2 regions of the Solibacillus kalamii genome follow, and region 2 is predicted to be linked to the other one. Evidence: a T-box and tRNA genes for the amino acid it is inferred to sense, from the RefSeq annotation. Region 2 holds a T-box; the other holds one or more tRNA genes.
What was found. A T-box is a leader RNA that pairs with one kind of tRNA and senses whether it is charged. The one in region 2 lies ahead of argS (arginine--tRNA ligase), so its partner is inferred to be a tRNA-Arg.

Region 1: it has a tRNA-Arg gene. The T-box ahead of argS (arginine--tRNA ligase) is inferred to sense a tRNA for this amino acid. The anticodon was not compared.

The regions. Positions count from the first base shown of each region.
Region 1 covers NZ_NHNT01000013.1:28,720-44,113, forward strand. Annotated here, with positions in the region: gene CBM15_RS16085 (Zn-dependent hydrolase) at 1-531, shown strand, start outside; gene CBM15_RS16090 (phospholipase A2 family protein) at 620-880, shown strand; gene CBM15_RS16095 (basic amino acid ABC transporter substrate-binding protein) at 1,171-1,965, opposite strand; gene CBM15_RS16100 (amino acid ABC transporter ATP-binding protein) at 2,481-3,203, opposite strand; gene CBM15_RS16105 (amino acid ABC transporter permease) at 3,204-3,905, opposite strand; gene CBM15_RS16110 (basic amino acid ABC transporter substrate-binding protein) at 3,936-4,715, opposite strand; tRNA gene CBM15_RS16115 (tRNA-Arg) at 5,455-5,526, opposite strand; gene clpP (ATP-dependent Clp endopeptidase proteolytic subunit ClpP) at 5,714-6,304, shown strand; gene CBM15_RS16125 (HPr family phosphocarrier protein) at 6,405-6,662, opposite strand; gene whiA (DNA-binding protein WhiA) at 6,816-7,757, opposite strand; gene CBM15_RS16135 (gluconeogenesis factor YvcK family protein) at 7,808-8,785, opposite strand; gene rapZ (RNase adapter RapZ) at 8,790-9,671, opposite strand; gene CBM15_RS16145 (8-oxo-dGTP diphosphatase) at 9,686-10,156, opposite strand; gene trxB (thioredoxin-disulfide reductase) at 10,487-11,431, opposite strand; gene CBM15_RS16160 (tetratricopeptide repeat protein) at 11,508-13,034, opposite strand; gene hisIE (bifunctional phosphoribosyl-AMP cyclohydrolase/phosphoribosyl-ATP diphosphatase HisIE) at 13,220-13,837, opposite strand; gene hisF (imidazole glycerol phosphate synthase subunit HisF) at 13,834-14,592, opposite strand; gene hisH (imidazole glycerol phosphate synthase subunit HisH) at 14,586-15,206, opposite strand; gene hisB (imidazoleglycerol-phosphate dehydratase HisB) at 15,203-15,394, opposite strand, start outside.
Region 2 covers NZ_NHNT01000010.1:93,971-109,364, reverse strand. Annotated here, with positions in the region: gene CBM15_RS14180 (3-hydroxyacyl-CoA dehydrogenase) at 1-487, shown strand, start outside; gene CBM15_RS14175 (enoyl-CoA hydratase/isomerase family protein) at 500-1,294, shown strand; gene CBM15_RS14170 (CaiB/BaiF CoA transferase family protein) at 1,372-2,481, shown strand; gene yidC (membrane protein insertase YidC) at 2,686-3,447, shown strand; T-box leader at 3,926-4,147, shown strand; gene argS (arginine--tRNA ligase) at 4,185-5,864, shown strand; gene CBM15_RS14150 (alpha/beta fold hydrolase) at 6,014-6,865, shown strand; gene CBM15_RS14145 (aminoglycoside 6-adenylyltransferase) at 6,887-7,654, shown strand; gene CBM15_RS14140 (GNAT family N-acetyltransferase) at 7,676-8,254, shown strand; gene CBM15_RS14135 (3'-5' exonuclease) at 8,454-9,515, shown strand; gene coaW (type II pantothenate kinase) at 9,619-10,455, shown strand; gene CBM15_RS14125 (MarR family winged helix-turn-helix transcriptional regulator) at 10,593-10,991, shown strand; gene CBM15_RS14120 (MFS transporter) at 10,997-12,187, shown strand; gene CBM15_RS14115 (reverse transcriptase-like protein) at 12,333-12,722, opposite strand; gene CBM15_RS14110 (zinc-finger domain-containing protein) at 12,834-13,025, shown strand; gene CBM15_RS14105 (YecA family protein) at 13,336-14,331, opposite strand; gene CBM15_RS14100 (DMT family transporter) at 14,566-15,394, opposite strand, start outside.

The sequences.
Region 1 (15,394 bases), on a different contig from region 2:
ATGCAGATCATTTCCATCCTGCAAAATAAACTAAAACAGCTTCCTGAAGATCTTGTTTATACAATCGGACGTATCAATGCCTACCCGAATATTCATACGGTCATCCCGAGTAACGTAACTTTCTCGTTGGAGTCCCGCCACCAAGACCCTGCAGTCATCCAGCAAGTGGAACAAATTATTTTTGACCTTCCTAAAGAAATCGAAAACTGCGAGCTGAGCTACCAAAAACTATGGAGCCGGGATACGGTCTATTTCGCACCGGAAGTTGTCCATGCTGTAGCAGCAAGTACAGATGAACTGGGCTATTCACGCCATCATATGTTCAGCGGTGCGGGCCACGATGCTCAATTTATCGCAGGATATATTCCTTCTACAATGATTTTTGTTCCAAGTGCGAAAGGCTATAGTCACCGGGAAGATGAATATACTTCCTACGAAGAATGTTCAAAGGGTGCCGATGTCCTTGTTAATGCAATATTGAAAGTAGCCGAATCTTCGGTTTCACCCGTTAAGTCTGCTAGTGTAAAGTAAGGGTTTTTATGATGAAATCAATAGGTTTGCCCTCCTCTTCTTATTAGGTGAACATACTATATGGTATCTAGTAGAAGGAGGTGGGATGATGAGACGTCCTGCAATGGGGTTCTGCTTCCCTGGTTACCGTTACTGCGGACCTGGCTGCAGCGGACCTGGTGCACCAACGAATGCAGTCGATAATTGCTGTCTGCACCACGATGCTTGTTATGCAAGTGGCTACGATAAAAGATATTGTGACGCAATTTTTCAACAATGTTTAAATCAATACAAAAACCCCTCAACGAAAATGGGGAGGGACGCAAATTTATTTTCCAGAGCGATTCGGCTAAAGAATTTTCTAATATAGTCCTTATAAACTTGGACAAAACGAAACACCTCAATTTTCTCTGGGAGAAAATTGAGGTGTTTCTGCTTACCCTAGAATTGATTTCCGTTCCGGGGACGCTTTCCAGGGGCGTGGCGTGAGGCCAACACGATGTTGGTCACAAAAGCGTTGCCACAGGACGTGGCGCTCTTAGCTTTTGTTCCTAAGTCTCAGGCGTCACGCTATTTCCCTAGGAGTCGCCCCTGCACTCCAATCAATTCATAAAGTTTAAGTTTCAAAATACCGGTTTTATCATATTTTTCACTTATAAATTAATCGATTTTCTGCCCTGTAATTTCTTCTAATTTACCGTTTTCTTTAATTTTTGCTAGACCTTCATTTAAACGGTTCAGTAACTCAGTGTTGCCCTTTTTTACCATGAAGCCGTAATATTCTTTTTCAAACTGATCCGATTCAATCGCTTTTAGTCCTGAATCCGGATTGTTCTTTAAGTACTCGATGACAACCGCATTATCGCCAAATGCCGCTGCTGTTGCACCATTGATTACTTCCTGGAATGCTATCGGCTGGTTTTCATACGCTAAAATTTTTGAACTTGATTTTCCTTGCAAGTTTTGTGCTGCAATATGCCCTGTTGTATTAATTTGAACAGAAACTTTTTGATCTTTCAACTCATCCAATGTTTTGATTGGTGAATCCTCTTTCACAACAATCATTAATGATGCTTCATAATACGGATCTGTGAAATCATACGTCTCTTTACGCTCATCTGTAATGGTAATGCCTGATGCACCTAAGTCCAGTTCGCCGTTCGTAATTTGCTGGAATACCGGCTCCCAACCGACATTTCGGAATTCAACTTCTGAACCGATTTCTTCACCGATTGCATTCATAATATCTACATCGATTCCAACAATTTCACCTTTATCATTCATCGATTCAAATGGGGCAAATGTTGCTTCCGTTCCTACTAACAGCTTTTTAACGCCACCTTCTCCGGATGTTGCGCTTCCTGATGTTTCATCATCCGCTGTACCGCATGCGGCTAAAATGATTGTTAATGCCATTAGCAGCATTGTTATGAAAAACTTCTTTGTTTTGAACATTATAAAACCCCCTCTAATTTTGTTAAGATTATACATTTTTTAGTAGTGCCACACAATATGTAATTCTAAATCTTCTGATAGTTTAGGCGATAAAAATTTGCCCAATAATTTATGCTACTAAAATATCTACTACTCATATAGTGTTGATTTCCATTTCGGGTCGGACGCTTTCCGCGGGCACGAGGCCAACACGATGTTGGTCACAAAAGCGTTGCCACAGGACGTGGCGCTCTCAGCTTTTGTTCCTAGTCTCTCGCTCGGTGCTCCTGCCGCTTCGCTTTCGTCGCAAAATAAATTTTGCTATTCCCGATGGAAGCTTGCTTGTAGCGAAAGGCGCTAGCCGTCAGCTAATGTTTTAGCAGTGCGAAAGGTGAAACCGTCAGCACGAACACTCGCCTTCCCTACATTCCAATCAACGCTTTTTATATATTTGTGCATTCTTCTAAACTTAGTAAGACGCAATATAAAAAACTACCTTCTACTACTCAACATAATAGAAGATAGTTTACCTACATTTATAGTACTTTTCCTAAAAAGGCTTTTGTACGTTCGTTTTGCGGGTTGCCGAATACTTCATCCGGGTGCCCTTGCTCTACGATATAGCCGCCATCCATAAACAGTACACGGTCGCCTACTTCACGTGCGAAGCCCATTTCATGTGTTACGACAACCATTGTCATCCCTTCTTTTGCAAGGTTTTTCATTACTTCCAAAACCTCTTTTACCATTTCCGGGTCAAGGGCTGATGTTGGTTCGTCAAACAGCATCACTTTCGGCTTCATTGCCAATGCGCGGGCAATCGCTACACGCTGCTGCTGACCGCCTGATAACTGCTGTGGGTAGTTATAGGCTTTTTCACGCAAACCGACCTTATCCAATAGCTCCAGTGCCAGTGTTTCGGCATCGGCTTTGTTCAGTTGACGAATTTGCATCGGTGCCATCGTAATATTATCGATGACCGACATATGCGGGAATAAGTTGAACTGTTGGAATACCATCCCTACTTCTGTACGGATCTCGTTAATATTTGTTTTCGGATCATTAATTTTAGTACCCTCAATATAGATTGCACCATCCGTTACTTCCTCCAGCAAATTCATGCAGCGAAGAAACGTTGATTTCCCAGAACCGGATGGCCCGATGACACAAACTACTTCCTTTTCACGTACTTCATAATCGATTCCTTTTAACACTTCGAGCTTGCCAAAATGCTTGTGTAAGTTTTCTACTTTAATCATTTACGCGCGCTCCTTTTTCTTACGTGGGTTGTAATTAATATCAACTCGTTTTTCGATAAATGCAATAAGCTTCGTTACAGCATACGTCAATACAAGGTATAGGAACGCTGCGAATAAATAAGGCTCCCAGAAACGCTGATACGTTCCGGCTACTACTTTACTTACATATAAAATCTCGGCCCCGGCGATTACCGTTACAAGTGAAGAATCCTTTAACAATGCGATAAATTCATTCCCTAATGGTGGAATCATACGACGAAACGCCTGCGGTAAAATAACTTTGCGCATCGCCTGGCCCTGTGTTAACCCTAATGACCTTGCAGCTTCCATTTGCCCTTTGTCGATCGACTGGATCCCTGCACGGAAAATTTCTGCATTGTACGCGGCACTGTTTAAAATCAGACCGACAATACCCGATACCCACCAACCTTGCGATGTTCCAAAAATAGTTGGAATAACAGCTAAGTGAATTAATAATAATTGTACGAGCATTGGCGTACCACGGAATACGTCGACATAAATTTTAGCCGGCCAGTAAATCCATTTTTTTGTTGAAACCTGGCCTAATCCTAAAACTAGACCGAATATGATACCACCAATATAACCACATGCTGTTAAAACAATAGTCGCCCAAAGTCCTTTTGCATATAGTTCACGGTAGTTCCAGATTATATCCCAACGGAAAAAATCAAAAAAGTCCATCTGAAACCCTCCAATAAATTAAAATATAGCTTATTCGATTTCCGTACCTGTTATTTCAGCTAACTTGCCATTGTCTTTAATTTTTTGAAGACCTTCATTTAAAATATCCAATAGCTCTTTGTTGCCCTTTTTCACCATAAAGCCGAAGTAGTCTTTCTCAAATGAGTTATCTTCCACTGCTTTTAAGCCAGAATCAGGATTGTTTTCAAGGTAATCTAAAATAACTGCATTATCACCGATTGCGGCATCTGCTGCACCTGTCAGCACTTCCGTTAACGCAACAGAGAAGTTTTCATATGCTAAAATTTTTGAGCTTGCAACGCCTTGCAATTCCTGTGCTGCGATGTGGCCTGTTGTATTAATCTGTACTGCAATTTTTTTGTCTTTAATATCTTCCAGCGATGCCACTGTCGAGCCTTCTTTTGTCACGATCAGTAAAGTTGCTTCATAGTAAGGATCTGTAAAGTCATATGATTCTTTACGCTCATCTGTAATTGTAATAGCCGCTGCACCCATATCCACTTCGCCAGTTGTTACTTGGCTCATCATTGAGTCCCAGCCTACATTTTTCACTTCTGTTTCAATACCCATCTCTTCGCCGATCGCTGCTAAAATCTCTGAATCTAAGCCGACAACATTTCCTTTATCATCTAAGTATTCAAATGGTGCATATGTAGCTTCCGTACCTGCAACAATTTTCTTATATTCTTTATCCCCTGTAGATGTAGATTCGTCCGCTCCACATGCTGTTAAAATCATTGAAGCTGCAGCTAATGGTGCTGCCCATTTAAATAGTTTTCTAGTACTCATTATGAATATCCTCCTGGATGTAGTAGTTTTTTTGTTAATAACATGTTCAATTATATTAATTCCGCAATTAATATACAACATTTAATTTTTAAAAAATTGATTATTATTGCAGTATGATGAATTATTATAACAAAATTAACGGTAAAATGGCATATAATTAAATATTTATTCATTATATTACTATTTCGTTATTGTGTTTCCTCCTCCAAAAAGACTCTAACTCCATTACATATATTCCCTGTTATTTAAAATATATGTCAATTAGATAGGTAATTTTTTTCCAAAACAAAAAAGACTGCACAAGAGGTGAGCCTCTCATACAGCCTTGGAGTATTAATTAGTCAGAGAACGAATGAAGGATAAAAAGAACCGGTACAGTGATTCCTTCTATCCTACTAAAACTTCATTCTCCATTGCAAAAAAATCTCAGATGATTTTTGCAATTGATATTGAAACGTATATTAAAACAGTAAAATGGTGCCCCCTAAAGGACATGATAATATGGTCTATCTAACTAGTTTTGTGAAAACACAACATTTAATAATGTACTAATTTTTCACATATAATTCAAGTATAAATTGTGATTTTTAATAAAGAATTTTATTTTTTATAGGAAGAGCGTTTAAATTAGATTGGTTTAGGAAACTTATAGTGTAGCGTCAAAAATAAACTGTAGAAAAATGGAAGAGAAAGATTATTTTAACTCTATATAGATCAGTAATAATCTTTAAAAAGAAAGCGCCCTCGGAGGGAATCGAACCCCCAGCCTCAGAACCGGAATCTGAAGTGTTATCCATTACACCACGAGGACATATAAATAAGAATATGTGCAACTTTTTTCATTATACAGATGGAACCCCTTATTTTCAACTGTAAAATTCAGAGTTTATATTTGACCATAACTGACTAATACGTGTATGATATGTTTACAGCTGAAATATTTGTCATTTTCAGCAAAAGTAATCGAATATAAGCTTTAACAAAGGGAGGATTTTTCAATGAACTTAATTCCTACAGTTATTGAACAAACAAACCGCGGCGAGCGTGCATATGACATTTATTCACGTTTACTTAAAGACCGCATCATTTTATTAGGTAGTGGGATTGACGACAATGTTGCGAACTCAATCGTAGCACAGCTATTATTTTTAGAAGCAGAAGATCCAGATAAAGATATCTACCTATATATCAACTCACCAGGTGGCTCTATCACTTCAGGTATGGCGATCTACGATACAATGAACTTCATCAAACCTGATGTATCAACAATCTGTATCGGTATGGCTGCATCAATGGGTGCATTCCTGCTTTCTGCTGGTGCAAAAGGCAAACGTGTTTCTTTACCAAACGCAGAAGTAATGATTCACCAACCACTTGGCGGTGCACAAGGTCAAGCAACAGAAATCGAAATCGCTGCAAAACGTATTTTACACCTACGTGAAAAACTAAACCGCATCATGGCTGAAAACAGTGGCCAAGATTACGAAACGTTAGCACGCGACACAGATCGTGACAACTTCATGTCTGCAGAGCAAGCATTGGAATACGGTCTTATCGATAAAATTTATGAGCGTAACCAATTAAAATAATCGATTCATTCAAGCATACAAGATTCATCTTGTATGCTTTTTTGTATTTTAAAAAATAAGCACAGCCGTTCATGTAAACTGAACTGGCTGTGCTTTTGTCTTAATCCGCTTTTTCAATAAGTAGTTGTAATGCGTTGATTGCTTTTTCTTCGTCATGGCCGTCTGCCCATAATGTGACAACCGTGCCTTTTGCAACGGCAAGGCTCATAATGCCCATGATCGACTTCGCATTCACTTTTTTCGTATCCTTTTGTAAATAGACATCTGCTTTATAACGATTTGCCTCTTGGACGAACAAAGCCGCCTGTCTTGCTTGTAAGCCCGATTTTAACTTTACTTCTACTTGTTTTTCAATCATCTTGAAATACTCCCTTTCACAACCGTTCATCGCTTCTATGTTTATCTTAACGAAATTGTCCGAAAAGAACAACAATTGGAAACATCTTTTATGAAATCGTTACCAATTTTTTTATTACGCCATGACGTATGTGCTCCATACGCGCAAGTGGATTTATATATTCTCTCCACGACGGAGCGCATCCGCGATTTCATCGATTTTGCGCAGACGATGATTGACACCTGATTTACTGACAACGCCAGTTGAAACCATTTCACCGAGCTCTTTTAATGTCACGTCCTGATATTCTACACGAAGACGTGCAATTTCCCGCAGTTTTTCCGGCAGCTGATCAAGCCCTACCGCATTATCGATATAGCGGATATTTTCCACTTGCCTCAATGCCGCGCCAATTGTTTTATTTAAGTTGGCCGTTTCACAGTTTACAATACGGTTTACACTGTTCCGCATATCTCTAATAATCCGAACATCTTCAAACTTCAGCATCGCCTGAACAGCACCGACTAAATTCATAAAATCCGAAATCTTTTCAGCTTCTTTTAAATACGTGACAAAGCCTTTTTTCCGTTCAATTGTTTTCGCATTTAGATCATAGCGGTTCATGAGCTCTGCCAACGCTTCCCCGTGCTCCTTATATAAAGAATAGATCTCCAAATGGTAGGAAGAGGTTTCCGGATTGTTTACCGAGCCTCCTGCCAAAAAGGCTCCACGTAAATAGGCACGGCGTTCATTTTCTTTCGGTATGATTGATTTGGCGATTGTATGATTAAACTCAAATGAATTTGAGACAATTTCTAAATCCGCAAGAATTTCCCGCGCACCTTCCCGTACACGGCATATATACACATTGTTCTTTTTAAGACGCATCTTCTTTCGAACAAGCAACTCTACATTATATGGATAAAGCTTTTTTACAATTGTATAAAGCCGACGTGCGATTGCCGCATTTTCTGTTTGTACGTCTAAGCTTAATTGGCGATTCGCAAAACTTAACGAACCGTTCATCCGTATAAGAGCAGAAACTTCTGCCTTTAAACTACTATCACCTGCTTCTACTTGCGTCAGTTCTTTCTTTGTTTCAGATGCAAATGACATGGATTCGCTCCCCCTTTCCTAGCAACCTATGTAGTGTTTGTTTCATACTACTATTCTTGCATCGTTTGTCTTTTCTTTACTGTATATTCCCAAAGCCATTCAGCGAGATTTACCGCATCATGACGTACTGTTCCATTTTCAATAAGCGCAATCTCTTTTGGAATAATATTAATGCCCATTTCTTGCAATCTTTCAATATCAAACTTAACAGGCTCAGCATTTTCCTCCCGATAATTTTCGTAAATCGAAGGAGGTAGCTCCTTTTCATTGATCAGTACCGATTCGATAAATGCTTCTCCCACATGCTCATGGATTGCTTCTATATGCTGTGAGGCAGTAAAGCTTCTCGTTTCGCCTTGCTGTGTCATTAAATTCGCAATATAAATCTTTTCACCTTTCGCACGAATAACCGCCTGCCCAATTCCTTTAACCAATAAATTCGGAATGATGCTCGTATAAAGGCTGCCAGGTCCAATCAAAATAAAATCTGCTCGTTCAATCGCATGAACTGCAGCAGGTAATGGTTTGAGGTTACTAGGCTCCAAGTATACCCGTTTAATCGGTGCATGGCCTGATGGAATTTTCGACTCGCCTATAATGTCCGATCCATCCGATAACTCGGCATGTAATGTAACCTTTTTATTGGCCGCTGGGATGACCTTTCCGTGCACATTGAGTACTTTGCTCATTTCAGCAATCGCATGGTTAAAATCACCTGTAATTTCCGTTAAAGCGGTCAACATCAAATTCCCGAGCGAATGTCCGCCTAAATCATTTGATTGGGAAAAGCGATATTGAAACATCTGCTCCACTAACGGTTCTACATCAGAAAGCGCGGCAATTACATTTCGCACATCTCCGGGCGGCGGGATATCATAGTCATCCCGCAAACGTCCGGAAGAGCCACCGTCATCTGCAACCGTAACGATGGCCGTAATATCAAAAGGATGCTGCTTTAAACCGCGTAATATTGTAGAAAGGCCTGTCCCCCCGCCAATTACGACGATTCTTGTTCTCTTTTTTTTCATCTCATCAATCCTTCCTATGATTGATATCTCTATGTGTAACGATGACTTGATCATTTTTTGCCAATAGCTTCCCGAAGTATTCAGCAAGTGTAACGGAGCGATGTTGCCCGCCCGTACAGCCGAAAGCGATGACAAGCTGTGATTTGCCTTCATTACGGTAATGAGGAATCATGAATGTGAACAAGTCAGTCAGTTTGGCAATTAGCTGTTGTGTTTCTTCTGTTGCTAGTACGTAAGAGGAAACTTCTGTTTGTAGCCCTGTTTTATGTCGCAATTCTTCAACATAGTAAGGATTTTTCAAAAAGCGAACATCGAATACTAAATCTGCATCAATCGGCAGCCCATGCTTAAATCCAAATGACATAATGTTTAACGAAAACGTAGGACTGCTCATATTGCTGAATTCCTGGGCGATGCGTTCACGTAATTCCCGTGGCTTTAACTGGGAAGTATTGACGATCGATTTGGCGCGCCCTTTTACTTCAGAGAGCAGTTCGCGCTCCAATTGAATCCCTTCCAGCGGTAATCCCTGAGGTGCAAGCGGATGTGATCGGCGTGATTCTTTATAGCGCCGAACTAATGTGGCATCATCGGATTCCAAAAATAAAATACGGAGTAAAATATCTTCTTCGTCCAGTAGTGCGTCGAGCGATTCGATCAATGAGCCAAAAAATTCTCTCCCACGTAAATCCATAACAACTGCCATACGTGAAATCTTTTTTTCGGAATCCTTCATTAGCGCTAAAAAAGTCGTTAAAAGTTCCGGAGGTAAATTATCTACACAGTAATAACCTAGATCCTCAAAACTTTGAACTGCTACCGTTTTGCCCGCCCCTGACATTCCCGTAATAATCACTAACTCATGTGTATAGCTCGAACTAGCCACTTATTTCATCTCCTCTAGTTTTGTTCCGTCGAGTTTTGAATTTTTTCGCTGATTAGCTCAAAATCCTCTGTATATTCAAATGTACCATATTGCGTACCTTGATTTAATGCTGCAAATAATAAATTCGTTCGGTCACCTGCCGCCATCGGAAGATCCTTTAAACGTTCAATTTCATACCAGCTTAAAATGCCTTCCCGCGTTTCGACAAATGGTGTTCCTTCAACATCAGTTGCGATAAATGTGTACAGCATCCACTCATCGACGACTGTATCTCCATTTTTGATAACCATTGTGTATACACCTTTTAAATGAACGTCTTTTGGTGTTAGATTCGTCTCTTCCTGAAATTCGCGTATAGCGGAGTCATAGATGGATTCTCCTGGCTCCATTTTCCCACCGGGTGCCACAAACCAGCCTCTTCTCGGTTTTTGCAGCAGTAACACTTGACCATCTTTAATAGCGAGTAAATTTGTAATACGTTGCATACACAACACCTCAACTTTTTCATTTAATGGGATAAGTGAATAACTAATATTTCACGAATTCCACATAAGTAAAGACACAATTTCGCTTTGTGCAGCGAATTGTGTTTTTCTAAAGCTTATTTCTATTATACCTTGTCCTATGCATTCCGTAAAAGCAAGCGTTTCATTTATAAAGTCAACATTTGTGCCGGAAAGCCACAAAAAAAGAGGTTGCTTCAGCGTAAGCACGCTTGAAACAACCTTAGGATAAAAAAATAAGGGGGTTAAAACAAATTCCACTTTTAGTATACCCTTATTTTGTAACGATATGATTACATTTATATTAAAGAATTATTGATTTATCTTTTCTTTTATTTCTTCCACGTAATGTTGCGCTGATTGTGCTGCAATACTGCCGTCACCTGTAGCTGTTACAATTTGACGCAGCATTTTATCACGAACATCGCCCGCTGCATAAATACCCGGAATTGATGTTTCCATTTTCTCGTTTGTTACAATATAGCCTGCTTCATTTAAAATATTCAACGAAGCAAATGGCGCTGTTAATGGAAGCATGCCGACATATACGAATACGCCATCTGCAGCCTCTTCCGTTTCAGTGCCGTCAACTGTTGAAACTAACGTCACTTTCCCTACTTTACCGTCAACTTCATGAATTTCTTTTACTGTTGTGTTCCAGATGAAGTCAATTTTTTCATTGGCAAATGCACGGTCTTGAATAATCTTTTGTGCGCGAAGTTTATCGCGACGGTGTACGATTGTTACTTTATCCGCAAAACGTGTTAAGTAAATACCTTCTTCAACTGCAGAGTCGCCCCCGCCGATTACGATCAGTTTCTTTTGTTTGAAGAATGCGCCATCACATACAGCACAGTAACTTACACCGCGGCCGCCAAGCTCTGTTTCGCCAGGAATGCCTAGTTTTTTGTATTCTGCACCTGTTGTAATAATAATCGTGCGTGTTTTATATTGTTTTTTACCAGAAATGATAATTTTATATTCTTCACCGTCGATGATTTCATTTACATCACCGTAAGCATATTCAGCACCGAATTTTTTCGCATGCTCAAACATTTTTGTCGATAGCTCCGGTCCTAAAATTGTATCAAAACCTGGGTAGTTTTCCACTGCTTCTGTATTAGCCATTTGTCCGCCGGGAATCCCACGTTCAATCATTAATGTTGATAAGTTCGCGCGCGATGCATATACCGCAGCTGTCATACCTGCTGGACCTGCTCCGATAATGACTACATCATAAATTTTTTCTTCTGACATGAAGATCCTCCTCTTGCGTATACCTTTTCTATATTTTTATCGTATAAGATTGCTTAAATAAATACAAATATACTGCCTATTCAAAGTCCGACGGTACAAATTCATATAATTCATCATTGTATTTCGATAATGTTGCAGTTGAAATATTATATTTGCCCGCTACTGCTTTTTTCGTCACTTTGTTTTCCAGTGCTACATGGAACGAATATTCAACAGCAGCAGCCAGAGCCGCGCTGTTTTTAAACGAATAGCCTTGTTCGAATGCAATTTCCCCAAGTGCAAACCATGTACTTAACACTTGCGCGACCTCTAAAGAAATCGAATCATTTACTTCTGTAATCTGCTCAGCTACTTCCATAAAACGCAGGAATTGCTTTTCTTCCTTGCTGCCGTTACTGAAATCATAGTCCAGTGCATATGCCAGGCAAAGTTTTTCGATAGCCGTAAAATTTGAGACATTTAAAATAGAAGGGTGTGCGACAATTTCCTGTTTATGTGCCGAACGCTTCAATAAAAACATGCCAAATAATCGGCTTGACTGGTGCTCATCTGTTAGTTGACGAATGATGAAGTCACGATGATTTTCCGCGGAATTCCGTAAAATAGAGCCTTCACCATTTGCCCACGGTTCCATCCCTTCTTTTGATGGATCCAACTGGATGAGCATTTTCCACGCTTCTTTAGCAATCGTTTCATGTCCTGAGAAGTAGGCTGACTGGGCAAGCCAGAAATAAAAGCCAGGCTCTCCATCATAACCTTTTTTACTCATAGAGCGCAGCCATTTATAGGCCTCTTCATACTGCCCGATTAACGCAAATGTGGCACCGAGCTTATAACGGTTTTCCCAATCAAACGGTTGGATTTTCTTCAATAAACCGACCAGTTCATTCAGCTCTTCACTGCTTTTTTCGTAATAAGCAAAGACGGTCAAGTTGCAAAGTGCGTGAAGATTGCCTTGGTTTTCACGCAGTACTCTATATAAAAGTGCCCGTGCCTGTTCTGCCTCACCGACATAAAAATAGGCTAACGCCAGATTGTTATATGCATTCCAAAGGTCTGGATACTCTTCAATGAGTTGCTCCAGCATTTCGATTGCTGTTTTAAAATCGCCCTGCTCCATATGGCGGCGGGCCTTTTCCTGTGCCACATGCTTCGCCCCATCAAATTCATCCATGTCATCCATATCTTCGCCCACATAGTCGACAAACTCCATTATTTCGGAGGCGTCTTCCGTATATGTGCCATTAGGTTCCATTTCTAAATATTGGGCTGCGTATTTTTGGGCATCAGCAATATGACCGATACAGCCCGACACTTCCGCCAGCATGAAGATGATTTCGGATTCATTTGGCTCTAAACTATAGGCTGTGTGAATCAACTCATATGCATGCTCGAAATTTTGAAGTTCCATTTCAAGAATTCCGTACTGTAATAACACATGCGCATCATCCGGACTTAAATCCGCCGCGCGCTTAATAAATTTATATGCTTTATCCATTTCGTCTCGTTCAATTGCCTTTAAAGCTTTATTGTAATAATAATCACCATTCGGAACAAACGACACGACATTAGTAACTTTTGTTTTTAAACGTTTATTTTCCAATAATATTCCTCCGAGTCATTCCGTTCAATACATTCTATATCATCAAATACGCAGGTCATTTGTTTGTAAACAAAGAAATAAGGAACGCACAGGTGTGGTCCCTTAATCAATTCTAACTATTATAGCATATCCGGCACATATGTACTAAAAACACGTCTGACAAAGCGGTGTTATTTTTCCAGTAGTTACTGCTTCTTTCCTTCATGGCGTTTTTGCAATACATCCAGCACTTCATAAACATCGACTTTTTGCTCTTGAAGAAGAACTAATAAGTGATAAAGAAGATCTGCCGATTCCCATTTCACTTCTTCTGCGTCACGGTTTTTCGCACCGATGACAACTTCTGTAGCTTCTTCGCCGACTTTTTTACAGATTTTATCGATTCCTTTATCGAATAAATACGTTGTGTACGCCCCTTCAGGCATATCGATTTCACGCTGTTTAATCACTTCTACTAGCTGCGGAAGAATCGCGACAGAACCTGGACGTTCGTTTTCTACCAAGCTTTCAGTAAAGCATGAAGTCGTTCCGTTATGACAAGCCGGGCCAGCTGGAATTACTTCAATTACGAGCGCATCCTTGTCACAGTCTGTTTTAATCGAAACTACTTTTTGCGTGTTGCCGCTCGTTGCCCCTTTATGCCAAAGCTCCTGACGAGAACGTGAATAGAACCATGTTTCATTCGTTTCAATCGTTTTTTGGAGTGACTCTTCGTTCATATAAGCTACTGTTAATACTTCTTTTGACTGTGCATCTTGTACTACGGCTGTAATTAAGCCTTGATCATTAAATTTTACGTTCATCGTACACGAACCCCTTTTTCTTTTAAGTAGCTTTTCACTTCTGCTACGCTTGTTTCTTTATAGTGGAAAATACTCGCTGCCAATGCGGCATCTGTATCAACATCTTGCAATACTGCACGGAAGTGTTCGGCATTCCCTGCTCCGCCGCTAGCGATGACAGGTACAGTTACCGCATCACGTACCGCTCTCGTTAATTCCAGGTCAAAGCCTGATTTCTCGCCGTCCTGATTCATCGAAGTAAGAAGAATTTCTCCGGCACCTAGTCGTACCGCTTCTTTCGCCCAATCGACTGCTGTCCATGTCGTTTTATTACGGCCGCCATGAGTATATACCATCCATGTGCCGTCTTCTTCGCTGTACCTCGCATCGATTGCACAAACGATACATTGTGCCCCGAAGTAATCCGCACCTTCTTTTATGAGCTGCGGGCGTTCCAGTGCAGATGTGTTGACCGATACTTTATCGGCACCTGCACGTAAAATACGCTTCATATCATCGATCGTTCGGATTCCGCCGCCTACTGTAAATGGAATCGCCAATGTTGCTGCCGTTTGACGGACAACATCGACCATCGTTTCCCGTCCTTCATGTGAAGCGGAAATATCGAGAAATACGAGCTCATCGGCGCCTTGCTCATCATAAAATTTAGCTAACTCGACAGGATCGCCTGCATCACGCAACTCTACAAACTGTACCCCTTTTACAACTCGTCCTTCTTTAACGTCAAGACATGGAATAATTCGTTTTGTTAACATACTCCCTCTTTCACTCCCTGTGTCCAAGCCGTCAATAAATACACACCAAACGGCCCTGACTTTTCTGGATGGAACTGCATACCTGTAAAATTATCTTTTGCCACGATGCCCGGTACTTGTACGTGCTCATAATCAGCTGAGGCGATCAGCTCCATCTCATCGATACCGCTCGCATAGTACGAGTGAACAAAGTAGACATGGCGTTCTTGCGGCAAGTCCTCTTTATCTAACCATTCTGGTGTTTGCTTTAATTTCAGCTCATTCCAGCCCATATGCGGAATGCGGGTAACATCAGTAAAGCGCTGAATACGTCCTTTGAAAATGCCAAGACCTTTCGTTTGCTCCACTTCATCACTTTCCTCAAACAATAGCTGCATCCCAAGGCAAATGCCAAGCAGCGGCTTTTTCGTCTTTTTAATGAAATCGATGAACCCCGTTTCTTCCAGGCGTTTCATCGCATCCGGAAATGCACCTACACCCGGCAGTACATAAGCATCCGCCGCTTCCAGCTGTTCAATATTACTTGAAACAATTACTTGTACATCCAATCGCTTTAATGCCTGCTCGACACTAAACAGATTGCCCATTCCATAATCAATTACACCTATTTTCACGTTAACAGCCCCTTTGTTGATGGCACACCTTTTACACGTGGGTCGATTTCTACCGCTGCATCCAATGCACGTGCCGTTGCTTTAAAAATCGCTTCAATAATATGGTGTGTATTATGGCCATAAGGAACGATGACATGCAGGTTAATGCGGGCTTCCAGTGCAAACTTCCATAAAAATTCATGGACGAG
Region 2 (15,394 bases):
TGTAGTGGGCAGAAAAGGTGTATTCCCATTAGATGAATTTAATTATATTATCCAAGTTAATTTAGTTGGTACATTTAATGTCATCCGTTTAGCTGCAGCTGCCATGATGACAAATGAACCGAATGAACACGGGGAACGCGGGGTTATTGTGAATACAGCTTCTGTCGCGGCATTCGATGGACAAATCGGTCAGGCTGCCTATTCTGCATCCAAAAGTGGAATTGTAGGAATGACATTGCCAATCGCAAGGGACTTGGCTAGCTATGGCATCCGCGTTATGACGATTGCACCGGGAATTTTTGATACACCTTTAATGAACAGTGCGCCTCAAGCAGTTAAGGAAGCGTTAGGAAAACAAATTCCATTCCCGTCCCGTTTAGGGGAAGCGGATGAATATGCCCATTTAGTAACGGCCATTTTTGAAAATCCAATGTTAAATGGTGAAACGATTCGACTCGATGGAGCGATTCGCATGGCCCCAAGATAAGGAGGATAACGGATGAACCTTGAAACAATGACGATTGAGAAGCTTAACTACGGTGTACACGTCGTAACAATTAATAATCCGCCTGCCAATACATTAAATGCAGGAATTCAGCAGGACTTAGTGCAACTGATTGAGGAAGTCGAAAAAAATCCGGCAATCCGGGCCATTGTGTTCAAATCGGCCAACCCGAAAATCTTTATTGCAGGTGCAGACCTGGGTGCAATGGGCAGCTCTGATGAAAACGTGGATTTTGCTGAAAGTTCAAAACATGTGCAGGGTATTTTCAACCGGTTGGAAGCATTGCGGGTACCAACTATTGCCGCTATTAATGGTCATGCATTAGGCGGTGGCTGTGAATTCGTGCTTGCATGCGATTTCCGTATAATGGGTGGCGGCACAATAGGATTAACGGAAGCATCATTGGGATTATTGCCTGGTGCTGGCGGTACACAGCGTATGACGAGATTAGTAGGCGGAGCAAAAGCGCGCGAATTAATGTATTTAAGCAAACGTTTAAAAGCAGAGGAAGCAGCAGCAATCGGCTTGATTACAGAAGCGGCAGCTCCGGAAGCGGTGGAAGAAAAAGCAATCAAATTCGCAACGCTGCTTGCTCAAAGTGCTATTGGAGCAATCGGGCTCATTAAAGAGAGTATTTTAGCTGCGGAAGAATTGCCGTTAGAACAAGGATTATTAGTAGAACGGGAAGCCTTCGCAAAAACATTTACTACAGGGGAAGTAAATGAAGGCATCCGTGCGTTCTTTGAAAAGCGCCCTCCAAATTTTTTGAAGCCGGTCACAAATCAATAAATGGAACATTTGGGGGCCGTGTTGAAAGTTCAGCTTTCAGTACGGCCTTTAATTTAATATGGAAGGATGAAAAATTTATGCTGTTAAAAGGATTAAAAGTGCTGGATTTCTCCACATTATTGCCAGGCCCGTTTGCAACGATGATGCTGGCGGATCTTGGAGCTGAAGTTGTACATGTTACCAAACCGGTAGAAGAAGGGAAGCAATGGGGGCCGAATGATTATTTGCAGCGCTCTAAAAAGTCGCTGGCGGTCGATTTGAAGTCTCCGGAAGTAGTCAAATCGCTAAAGGAGCTTTTAAAGGAGCAGCAATATGATATTGTAGTTGAGCAGTTCCGGCCTGGCGTGATGGCGCGCCTTGGTCTCGATTATGAAACGCTTAAAGCCATCAGTCCTGGCTTAATTTACTGTTCCATTACAGGCTATGGTCAAACAGGTCTATATCGTGAGCGTGGCGGGCATGATATTAATTATGTATCCTTGTCGGGAGTGCAAGGCTACTCCGGCACGAAAGAAAATGGCCCGGCAAATATAGGTTTTCAGGTGGCAGACTTGGCAGGTGGATCAATGCATGCAGTGATCGGTATTTTATCGGCTGTCATTTATCGGGATAAAACGGGGGTAGGGCAGCATCTTGATATTAGTATGACAGATTGCGCATTAACGCTAAATGCCTTGTTTGCCCATGATTATTTAGCAGAAGGAAAACCGCTGCCACGTGAAGAACTGATCTTAAACGGCGGCTCATTATATGGTTATTATGAAACGTTGGATGGTCGGTACCTTTCTGTAGGCAGTCTCGAACTGAAATTCAGACAGCAGTTATGTCAGGCAATCGGTCATCCGGATTTACTTCCATTAGCGATGAGTAATAAACCGGAAGATATTGCAAAGGTGAAAGAACAGCTGCAAAGTATTTTCCTGCAAAAGACGTTTGAAGAATGGCAATCTATTTTCTTCGAAGTGGATGCCTGTGTTGAACCGGTATTGACCTTTGAAGAAACGGTTGCACACCCGCTTTTCAAGGACCGGGATATGTTTGTGGAAATAGCAAAGCCGGATGGATCAACCCAAAAACAAATTGCATGTCCGATTAAGTCCAATCTCTTCAAAGCTTCGTATGGGACGGTCGGGGTACATGCAGGAACACATAACGATGAAATTTTAGGAAGCCTGTTAAAGAAGTAGGGAATGCGATACGGATGAATGCATGTATAAATATATCTCCTAAACTGCATAACACTGGAGGTATGGGAGTGCAAGTGTAAAAAATATTAATTTTTATTGCGTTCATATTAAAAATACTTAACATTTATAAGAGTAATTACTGTTCTTTTTTTGAAAAATATTTTAAGATATAAACGAATTACAAGATTGTTGAGCAGGTGAACTATGAAAAACTTAAAACTTAGTGTTTTCCTTCTAACCGTTCCACTTTTACTGGCAGGTTGTGAGAGTGTTGAGAACAAAGAAGGCTTCTTCTATTCAACATTTGTACGTCCGATGGATTGGACACTAAACACATTTGGTGAATTATTTAACGGCAGCTATGGTTTGGCTATTATTGCTATTATTTTAATTATTCGTCTCGTACTAATGCCGTTTATGCTTAAAACTTACCGCAGTCAAGCTACAATGAAAGTGAAAATGGATTTTGTCCGCCCGCAAATGGAGGATATCCAGACACGTTTAAAAGCAGCAAAAACTCCGGAAGAAAGAATGACAGTTCAGCAGGAAATGATGTCGCTCTACAAAGAACATAATATTAATCCGTTAAATATGGGCTGCCTGCCAGCGCTTATACAAATGCCGATTATTATGGGCTTGTACTATGCGATTTTATATTCAGCTGAAATTAAAACACATTCATTCCTATGGTTTGACCTTGGCTCTACAGATATTTGGATGACTGCAATCGCAGGTGTCGTTTATTTTGTACAAGCGAAAGTCTCGCTTCAAACCGTACCAGAAGCTCAGAAGAATCAAATGAAACTGATGATTTACGTATCGCCGATTATGATTGTCATTATTTCATTGTCTTCGATGGCTGCACTCCCACTGTACTGGGCAGTCGGAGGGTTATTCTTAATTGTCCAAACTTATATTGGACGCAAATTTTTCTCAAGCATCCCTGAAACTAAGGGAAATGAATAAATATAAGTTATGCCGCTGCTAAAGGCTTACTGAACTAAAACTACTGAGACGATGATTTCAGTAGTTTTTTTATGCTTTCCGCTTATCGTGTATTTATTTTCTAATAAACTTGTGGATTGTTCTAATATATTTTAAAAGCTTCTAATAAAAAACTTATTTTCTAATATATTTGTCAGTTGTTCAAATAAGTGGTCAAGATTGTCGAATAAAGCGTCCAGTTGTTCTAATTTGTCATAAGCATCTTCTAATAAACGTATCAATTGTTCTAATAAAGGCAATTTCAGGTATTTGAAAGCCCCATTAGTAACGGGAAAACTTAGCATACTGGCTATATTTCCGGTAATTTTCTAAAATATAGTCGCTATTGACTAATTAATATCCACCTCAGATTATCTAATAACAACGGTTATTTAGTAATTAAATTTACATACAATTTATATTGACATTGATTATCCTTAATGGATATAATTCAGTAAATTTAAATTCAATGAAAAAGAAAGTAATTTACAATTGTTTTGGTAAGCGAGCTGGGGATTGGTGAGAGCCTGGTGCAAAATATGTAAATGAAGCGCACTTTGGAGAAGCAGTCTGAACATAAGTAGGACCTGCCGGGGAGTCACCTCGTTATTAATGGAAAGTGGTCACAATTTGTGTGGCAACTAGAGTGGTACCACGGGAATTCAAAGCTCTCGTCTCTATTTTTGAGACGGGGGCTTTTTATATTGGGAGGAGATAATATGTATAAAAAAATTGCATCAATTATTCAAGATGCTGTGCCGCAGAAAATAATAACAAATACCGAAATTGAACAGCTATTAGAAAAGCCAAAGTATCAGCATTTAGGGGATATAGCTTTCCCATGCTTTACGCTTGCTAAATCATTAAAGAAAGCCCCAAACGTTATCGCTCTGGAAATAGGCGACAATATTAAAAGTGATTTTATTCAGGAAGTTCAAGTTGTTGGAGGCTATATAAATTTATTTTTAAATAAGTTACAGGTGACAAGAGAAGTCATTGCCAAAATTATGATCGCTCACGAATCATATGGACAACAAGAAATACAGCAGAAGAATATCGTGATTGATTTTTCATCACCGAATATTGCAAAGCCATTCTCAATGGGGCATCTTCGTTCTACGGTCATTGGAAATGCTCTTGCAAATATTGCAGAAAAGAACGGATACAATGTCATTCGGGTAAATCATCTTGGCGACTGGGGTACCCAATTCGGTAAATTGCTTGTGGCATTCCAATTGTGGGGAGAAAAAGAACGTGTTCAACAATCACCTATTGAAGAACTTTTGAAGCTATACGTGAAGTTCCATGATGAGGCAGAAACAAATGAATCCTTAAATGAGGAAGCAAGATCGGCATTTAAAGCGCTCGAAGATAATGACCCGCAGGCAATGGCATTATGGACCTGGTTTAAAAGTGCCTCCTTACAAGAATTTAAGCAAATCTACGAGCAGCTTCATATTCAGTTTGATTCGTATGAAGGGGAAGCTTTTTATAATGAAAAAATGCAGTCTGTTGTTGATGAATTAAAAAAGAAGCAATTACTCACAGAGTCGGATGGTGCGAATGTTGTTGAGCTTGGAGATATGCCACCTTGTTTAATAACAAAACAGGATGGTGCAACATTATATGCTACCCGTGATTTAGCCGCAGCTTTTTATAGACAGGCGCAATATGAACCATCCCAAGTTTTCTATGTGGTAGGGAATGAGCAAACACTGCATTTCAAACAAGTATTTCAAGTTATCTCAAAAATGGGCTATCCATGGTCGGGAAATCTGAAACATGTACCATTTGGAATGATGTTGAAAGATGGGAAAAAGATGTCCACACGTAAAGGCAGAGTCATTTTATTGAAGGATGTATTAAAAGAAGCAGTGGAAACAGCGTCGAGAAATATAGAGGAAAAAAATCCGACGTTAAATAATAAACAGAATGTTGCTGAGCAAGTAGGGATTGGCGCGATAATATTTAATGATTTAAAAAACTTCCGCTTAAACGATATTGAATTTTCATTACCTCAAATGTTGAATTTCGAAGGTGAAACAGGTCCTTATGTACAATATACGCACGCCCGTATCCATTCCATTTTAGAAAAAGCAAAGTTTACAGCAAGTAATGAAGTAACAGGGAAGGAATTGGAGGATTCAGCTTGGGAGGTTATTAAGCTGCTGCAACAATATCCTCAAGCAATTACAGATAGTTTCGAACAAGTAGATCCTTCCTTAATTGCGAAGTATGTATTGCAATTAGCGCGGCTGTTCAATAAATATTATGCAAATACAAAGATTTTAGTGGAAGATGAACAGCAGAAAAGTCGTTTACAGTTATGTTTTGCAGTAGCAACCGTTTTAAAGAATGGTTTGAAGTTACTGGGAATAAAATCACCGGAAAGTATGTAAGAATTAAATTTTCTTTGAACGATTTAAAAGTCCTCAATAGTATTTAATCGATGTTTAAATATAAAGATAAAAATATTAAATACTCATTGTATACCCAGACCAACTATGCGAAAATTTATTAGAATATTAGAAAAATAAGGGGTGGGACTATGTGGGAACAGCAGCTAATTGAAACGAAGCGTGGAATTTTTGAAGTTTTTACAAAAGGCGAAGGGAACCCGGTCTGTGTAACGCATTTATACAGTGAATTTAACGAAAACGGGAATCGCTTTGCGGAAATGTTTGTCCCGTACTATAAAGTGTATTTAGTGAACTTACGTGGCTGTGGAAAATCAACGGATGATGTGTCTGTTTTTAATTATGGCATGCAGGATAGCGTAGAGGATCTGGAGGCAATACGTTTAGCATTAGGTTATGACATATGGGGATTTGCCGGGCATTCAACAGGCGGGATGCTGGCATTAAACTATGCTATTTTGCATCCGGAAAGTGTAGAATTTCTCGTAGCTGGCGGCCTTTGTGCTTCTGCAGAATATATGCATCATCCCGCAAGTATTTACTGCAAGGAAAATCTGAACAATAAAAGAATTCTTGAGATTTTAGCGATGCTTCGAGATCCATCTTCAACGGTCGAACAAAGAAGAGCGGGTTCTAAAGAATGGGCGCTTATGTCGTTATATAAAGAACAAAACTATGACAACATGATAAGTCGTCCGAACAGCGGAAAAACAGTTTCGAAAAGACTGGATTATTTTTCATATAAAGAGTTGCCCAACTTCGATTTGCGACCACAATTACCGACTGTGAAAACAAGAGCTTATATATACGGCGGTTTATACGATGCGCAATGTCCATATGAATTTGCAGTGGAAGCGGCGGATTTACTGGCGAATGCGACATTGACGACATTTACAGAAAGTAACCACCACCCGGTTATTGAAGAAGAAGAAAAGTTCTCGGTATTTGTGCGCAACCTATCTCAACTGCAATCCATTCGATAGTGAATACAGGAGTCATGCTAAATGTATACAAAGAGCGAAAGAGAAAATTATTTTCGAAATGTAGTGTCTAAGATCAAAGGAATCCAGGATGTGGAAGGAATTATCCAGTTAGGCTCTGGAACTATTGGCTACAGTGATCAATACTCTGATATTGATTTAATGATAGCAACGACAGAACAGGTAGGTTTGGCAAAAGATTTCATTAAAGCTGAGCTTCAAAGGATGGGTGCCTATTATATAAAGGAAGGAAAGTTCAGCGATGAAATTTTTTTACTTATACCTTTCTTTGAAAATGGACTAGAAATGAATATATCTGTATTATCGACCACTCATCTGAATGTAAAATCACCTTTATGGAAACTTATATTTGACCGTAATGGTGGAGTTCAGTCAAAAATGATTGAAGAAAATGAAAATTTCTTAAAGCTAGATCAGCCTTATATGAAAAAGTTCAATATTACATTTGAATTTGCCTATCATTTGAGAAAATTGCGTATTGAAGTTCGACGCGGGAATTTAATATATGCGATGAAGATGCTTGAAGTATTGCGGGAGTTGACGTTAACAGCTCAAATATTAAACGAACAAAAAAAGCTTCATCAATTTAAAGCCTATCATACATTAGAGAACGATTTTGTGACTCAATTAATGGGTAGTTATCCTACATTAGTAGGCACTACAGCTATTGAGCAGGCTGCTTATAGAGTAACCGAACTTTTTAAAAGTACAGTAATGAAAAATGCAATGTTTGATTATGACGAACAATTATTTAAAATCACCGAGATTTGAAAAAGTGAAAAGGAGAAATATATGGAAGAAATAATAGTAGAAAACGACATCGTCAAATTAAGACCGGTCCAAATGAGCGATATTGAAGCTATTGCAAATGTTGCGAATGACGAGCGGATTTGGGAGCATATGTCGGTAACATTGCTTACGCAGGAAGCAGTTGAGAACTATATCGTAAATGCGATTAAAGAAAGAGAAAAAGGCATTTCGTATATGTTTGCGGTGATCGAGAAAAAAACGGATAACATTGTAGGCTGTACATCTTTTCTTGATATTTCATTTCCCCATAAACGGCTGGAAATAGGGGCTACTTGGTATAACCCGACTGTTTGGCGTTCAGCGATTAATACAAATTGCAAGTTTTTATTATTCCAATACTGTTTTGAAGTACTTAATTTAAATCGTATTCAAATTAAAACAGGGCACGAAAATTACCGTTCACAAAAAGCCATTGAACGCATTGGCGCAGTAAAAGAAGGCGTTTTACGCAATCATATGATACGAAAAGAAGGAACAATTCGTCATACCATTATGTATAGCGTCATTGTGAAAGATTGGGGAAAACTAAAAACCAGGTTCATTGATAGTTTGTTAAAATAAATTTTAAGATTAGTTAATGGCAATGATAAGTATTTATAAGAAAATCACATTTTTTCGAGCCTTTTAACACGAATTGTATGGAATAAACGAACATTATCGTGTCATATCCCAAATTTTCATATACAATAAAAGAGGTTAATCTTTAATAGGGATACTCATTACCTATTAAATATAGATATATTCGGTGTAGGTGAAAAATTTGGAACGAACGAAAACATATATAAGTATAGATATAGAAGCCGCCCTTATACGCGGTAAGCAGTATATTATTGAAATTGGTGCGGTTAAATGGTTGCCAGATGGTACAACAGAGACGTTTACACAACTTATTCAGCCTTATAAATTCAAAAAGCTGAACGCGCATATTCAAAAGTTAACTGGTATTACTACAGAGCAGCTAGTTGATGCACCTTCTTTTAAAGAAGCTTTTACTAAATTTAAACGTTGGTGTAAGCAGGATTATGTATTTTTAACATTTGGTGAATTTGATCGGAAAGTATTAGAAGAAGAGCTGTCACGCAATTACATAAAAAATGATTGCTTATATCCAATGATCGATTTTCAGCAAAAATATATGATTGCAAACGGTTTAAAAGAGCAGCCTTCATTAGGCGGGTTAATGGCACAGCTTGGATTGGAAAACGAAACACAGCACCGTGCTTTAGCTGATGCGGCAAGTCTGCTCTCAATTTTTGTTAAAGTGGATGGAGATAAAATCATTGAACAGCAGCAGACGAATGATTTTATTTTATTACTGACAAATTTCAAAATGCTGGAAACGACATATGAGCTTGTTATTTCTGCGACAAATTGCAAAATCGAAGATAACGGAATAACGATTCAATCAATGGAAACTTTCCGTGATGAGCTTCCTTTTACTGTTCAAATGGTTGAACGTCAAGGAGAAGACGGGGAAATGACAACAGTGGAAAAAGTTTCGATTAAACCGAATGTGCAGGCAAAGCAGCTGTTGCAGCAGATTTCCGAAAATATGTCCGGTAAAATTTTAATTTCCCGAACGGCATTACGTTCAATGTCAAAAATATTGAAATTACATCAAGTAACTATACCAAAAACAGAAGTGATGACATTAGTAAATTTATTGAAAAAAGAAGAGATTATTGCAAGATTTAATTTGGATGATGAACCTACAAATACATACGAAGCAAGGGTTTTACGTTTACTTAATAAGTATGAGCATATGTTTGTTTCCGAGTTTTATAAACGGGCATTAATCGAGGAAAATATAATACAAGTATAATAAATTCTCCATTTTTAGGAGAATTTTTTCTTTAATGCCGACTCCTATTACGTTATGATAGGGGGGTACGAATCACTCGTGGGATAATAAAGGAGATTAATTTATGTCAGCATGGATCGGAATTGATACAGGGGGTACGTTAACGAAGCTTGCCTATTTAGATGAACGTCAGGAGCTTAAATTAACGGTCTTTCCATCTAACGAAATGCATTTAGTAAAAGAATGGTTGGAAAATCATCCTCAAGTGGAAGAAATCGGCTTAACTGGAGGACGCACAGAGCAATTGCTGGACGTTTTAAAGACGATGAAGTCGATTGAATATATTGTAGAATTTGAAGCAACTTTAAAAGGTGTGCGCTATTTGCTGGAGAAAGAAGGCCACACAATAGATCAAAGTATCATTACAAATATCGGTACGGGTACATCGATTCACTATATGGATGGCAATACTCATGCCAGGGTTGGCGGTACTGGAGTAGGCGGAGGTACCCTGATTGGACTATCAACGATTATGACCGGAATTTCAGATTTTGATGAGATAAAAGCAAACGCTTTCAAAGGAAAGCGGGAAGGCATTGATTTACTCGTAAAAGATATTTATCAAGGAATGGATACACCGATTGACGGGAATTTAACAGCCAGTAATTTCGGGAAGGTCGGGATTACCGATCAACGTGAATTTGAACAAAATAATGTACTGGCAACAACACAGGGTCTCATCGGTGAAGTGATTTCCACGTTAAGTATTCAGCTTGCCGTACAGCATGAGACAGAGCATATCGTATATATAGGATCAACGCTGATCGACAATGAACAGCTTGTAAAGGTAATTGAACATTATACTATATTAAAAAAACATAAACCTATTTTCTTAGAGGATTGCGGATTTTCCGGTGCAATTGGTGCATTGTTGAATATTCGTGAGCACAGCAGAAAATAAAGGACAGCATTTAGGCTAGCAACATAGTTTAAATGCTTCTTTTTTGCCATTTTTATCTCATTTGCTTTACTTAGGTTTTTAGGAAGCGTAGAATGGGAAAGTAAATTATTTAGTTAGGTAAATAAGGAGTGATTGCGATGAATCCGTTATTTCATATATTTTTTCAGCAAAATCGTTATTTAGTAAATCAGTTAAATGATGTTTTAAAACAGCATGGACTATTCAGCTCACAATGGACGGTTCTTTTTTTATTGCATCAAAACGGACCAATGACACTTACAGCTATATGGAAATACCTTGATGTAGAAGCGCCAACTGTTACGCGAACAGTCACTCGTCTGGAGACGCTTGGATGGGTGGAGAGAGTTCATGGAGCGGATAAACGTGAAAAAATGATTGATTTAACGACCAAAGCAATTGAAAAATTTCCTCAAATAGAAGCATCCGTCGTTTCGTTCGAGCAAAAAATGACTGATAATCTGTCTGAGGAAGAACAGGTGCTCCTAATTCACTTACTAAAAAAGATGGAAGGTTAGAATAAATGGAGCTTCAAGAACAAACAAATAAAATTTTCACGAAACGATTTATTAGTCTATTCTTTACAAATATGTCGATATTCCTTGTGTTTTACGGATTAATCACAACATTGCCATTATATGCTATTGGTGAGTTAGGGAAATCGGATGACGATTCCGGACTCCTTGTTACGGTATTTTTAATTTCAGCGATTATCGTTCGTCCGTTCAGCGGAAAACTGCTAGATCTCTTTGGCAAGAAGCGATTGCTGATTTTAAGTCTTGTACTTTACTTTGCATGCACAGTATTGTACTTATTTTTTAAACCTTTTCTGCTTTTGCTTGCACTTCGTTTTTTCCAAGGGATATGGTTTAGTATTGCAACGACTGCATCGGGCTCTTTAGCAGCCGATATTATTCCGAAAAGACGTAAAGGAGCAGGATTGGGCTATTTTGCAATGTCTACGAACTTAGCTGTCGTATTCGGTCCTTTTATTGGGTTGCTCATTATTCAATATTCAGGATTTGATATGCTATTTATCGTATTGTCTGTATTGGTGGCAATTGGCGGTTTACTGGCACTAACTATTCAAACGAAGGACTTGCCAAAACCAGTAGTAACAGACCGCAGCTTTAAATTTTCATTTAATGATTTATTTGAACGAAGTGCATTGCCACTTGCCGCATTAGCTAGCTTGATCGCGTTTTCTTATGCGAGTGTTCTGTCGTTTCTATCTCTGTATGCCGAGCAGAAAGACTTACTGAGTGTTGCCAGTTATTTCTTTGCAGTATTTGCAGTTGCAATGATTTCGGTTCGTCCATTTACAGGAAGAATCTATGATACAATAGGCGCAAAATTTGTTATCATTCCGTCCTTCTTTATTTTTGCATTAGGGCTGATTATTCTAGGCAATGCAGATCAGGAAATACCGTTCTTATTATCGGCAATCTTTATCGGTGCAGGGTACGGTACGTTAACAACAAGTTTCCAGTCACTGTGTATCCAGTCAACATCGATCCAACGCAGCGGTTATGCAACGGCCACTTATTTTACGCTGTTTGACATAGGGATTGCTGTCGGGTCATATTTATTGGGGATGGTAGCGGTGAAACTTGGCTATGAATTTGTATATTACATTGCGGCATCCATCATCATTGTCGTATTTGCGCTTTATATGCTGTTACTTAATCGTCAAAAACACAAAATTGAACAATAATAAAAACGATTCATCGTTCCTTTACTGGAATAGATGAATCGTTTTTTGCCACAATTAGTTTTAGGGATTTTTGAATATTGATTTGTTGTAAATGAATGTTTGCTTAAAAATTTTACCGCTAATCCGATTGCTTCATGGAAGAGCCCTAACTATTTTTCAATATGGCCTCACGTGCAAGAACATCTGCTGCTTTGTTTTCTTTTTCTGGAATCCATTTTATGAAAAATAGGTCAAATTGTTCGATTAAAGAGAGGGCCTGCTCTAAATAAGGTTTGAAGTCCTCATTTTTCACATAAGCTTTGTCGATTGAGCTTACAACAATTTTTGAATCGGAGCGCATGGAAACAAAGGACGAACCGATTTTCAACGCTTCTTCCAAACCACGTAAAAGCGCAGTAAATTCAGCCTGATGATTGTTCGTATTACCGATTGGTTCACTGATTTTTACATGCTGACCTTCACCTTTTATAAATATTCCAATCCCGCTAGGACCTGGATTGCCGGCACTGGCACCATCTATATAGACTTCTAGCATAATTTCGCTCCTTTTATGTTCTGTTCGTTTAAGTATAACAAATACATGTAAGTTGGAGAAAATAAAAAAATAGCGTACAATAGTAAAACAAATTATTGGGAGGTACATGACTTGAATAAAGTAGATGTTATGAAAGATATTGATGAATTAATGGATATGTACTGTGCTGATTGTCTAGTCATTCAGGACCTTCGCAAAGAACGAGGTAAACATGGTGCACACCGTTTCTGCATTGAATCTTGTACAGTAGGGGAACAGCTTCAGTTTCTTGGAAAAGAGATAATGAAAGTTTCCGAAAAATAATAATTTTAAAACATTATTCATACTATTGAATATTAATGTTTTTTTGATATAATAATTAAGTATTTCTTATTTACCTAGTATAAATCTCTGGTACAGATTTATTATTAATAGGTAAATACTTCAGCGGAGTGGTTACCGTTGAAAAATTTCTTTATTTTTTTATCCTTTTTTATCGAAAAGGGAGAGACAACTTGTAATGAGTAGCGCATAACTACTATATTACAAGTTGTTTTTTTGTGAATTTGTTGTGAAAAAAAGCATAATAAAAAGCTACTTTCGACGTCTCGAAAGTAGCTTTTCTGTTTTGTGTTTAACTATTAACAAGTTGCTTTTCATTATAGAAAGCATTTAATTCCTGATAATATTTATTTAAAGAAGATGGGGAAACACTGAAGCTTTCGCCAATTTCTTTTACAGTGAATTTTTGATCAAATAAATCGTTCTCCTGACCAAATCGTACTGCACCGGCTGCTATCGCTCCCGCTTTACGTGCTGTAGGCTGCTTTTCGATTAAGTAATCTTCAACCAACGCTACGAAGCTCTCGTTATTAATTGCTTTTTCAGCCATGAATGCTTTTAACTGTTCCACTACTTCCTGCTCGAATGGTGTAAATTCTTCCCCTTCATAGCCGTTTTCGACTAAACCTTCCCATAATAATAAATGGTTTTCTTTTGTGAATTGCTCAACAGGTAAACGACTTGTTTTGTACGCTTCTGTAAACTGTTCAAACGAAATCGCATGCTCTTTATGGAAGAAGATTAGTGTAGAGACAGCTAATACGTGGTTTTCCTTGTTTGAACCATCCGGTAATAAAAAGGCGAACACACGCATTCCTAGAGGGATTGATTTGTGGCTTTCTCGCTGAATATGATATGTTGTGCCAGTTAAAGCAGAGATAGCTGTAAAGTAATCGTCTTGCACATCTTCGACAGTTCCGATGAAGAAAATCGGCTGTTCCCATGATTTCAATAATTCGATCATAGATGGGCGAAGTGCTTTCTTAGCTGTTTTAGCTAAGAAGTTTTGCCAAATATCAGGTCGTTGATGGAAGAAGTATTCGTCCAAAGCAACAGCTTCCACTAATTCCTTGTGTAATTTTTTTTCTAGTTTCGGTGCCCATGTACGAACCAATTCCATAAATTCACGGATATCTTTTCGTTCTGGATAATTACTATAGAAAGTTTGTAATACGTTTTCAATTTCATCTTGGAAAACGTTTTGTGAAGTTACTTGATTTTTTCCTTCACAACATTTTTTGTATTTTTTTCCACTACCGCATAGACATGGGTCATTACGTCCAATCATTGTAACACTTCCTTTAATACAACTTTTAAATACTAATGTCGCAGTATTGCTACTAATAATAATAACGTCAGATTGTTATTATGAAAACTGATTATGTTTTTAGAACTATCAGAAAAATTGTTGCATTTTACATTATATTAAACTTTACATAAAAATAGAACAATAATAGAGTTAATTCTATCATTAATCTATAAAAAAAGAGACATTGCACGCTCGATGCGATGTCTCTACCTATTATAACGTAGTTTCAGAGTGATTAGGTGCCGGAATTTTTTTCATTGCTATAAATTGTTCTAACTGAGCAACAGTATTGCCGATTAAAATAAATGCGCCACCAATCACAAGTTGTGCAGTCAATCCCTCGCCCAGGAAAATCATGGCGAAAAGAGCTGCGAAAATCGGTTCAAGTGAAAAGATTAACCCGGTATGTGTGGGAGAAGTATATTGTTGTACAACAGCTTGAGCAATAAAACAAAACGCCGTACAGATAATACCTAATCCAAGTACAGCAATCCAACTTGAAGAATTGGAAGGGAACATTGGAGATTCGAACATCACTGTGAACACTGCGCCAAACAAACCGGCAATACCTAACTGATAGACACCATAAGAAATAGATTCAACATTTTTAGTGAATTTGCTGTTTAATATTAAATAGATTGAATAGCAAACTGCTGCAATCGCAACTAATAAATCTCCTGTCTGGAACGTCAGAGATTCTTTCAATGTCAGAACCGTAATTCCAATCATCGTAGCAACAACGGCAAAGCTCACTGCTCGCGAAGGAAGCCGTTTTTCAATGAAGCTTGTCATGATTGGTACTAATACAACCGTTAGACTTAATATAAAGCCTGCGTTACCTGCTGAAGTCGTTTTCAATCCTAAAAGGGATAAGGCAAATATCGTGAACAATAAAAAGCCTTGTATCGATGCATATAAAATCGTTTTAATATTCACACGCAACATCTTCGGTAAAAAGATTAGCCCTGCAATGATAAATGCGATTAAGCATCGAAGTGCCACAACATTAAAAGCTTCCAAACTCTCCAGGCCCATGACCATG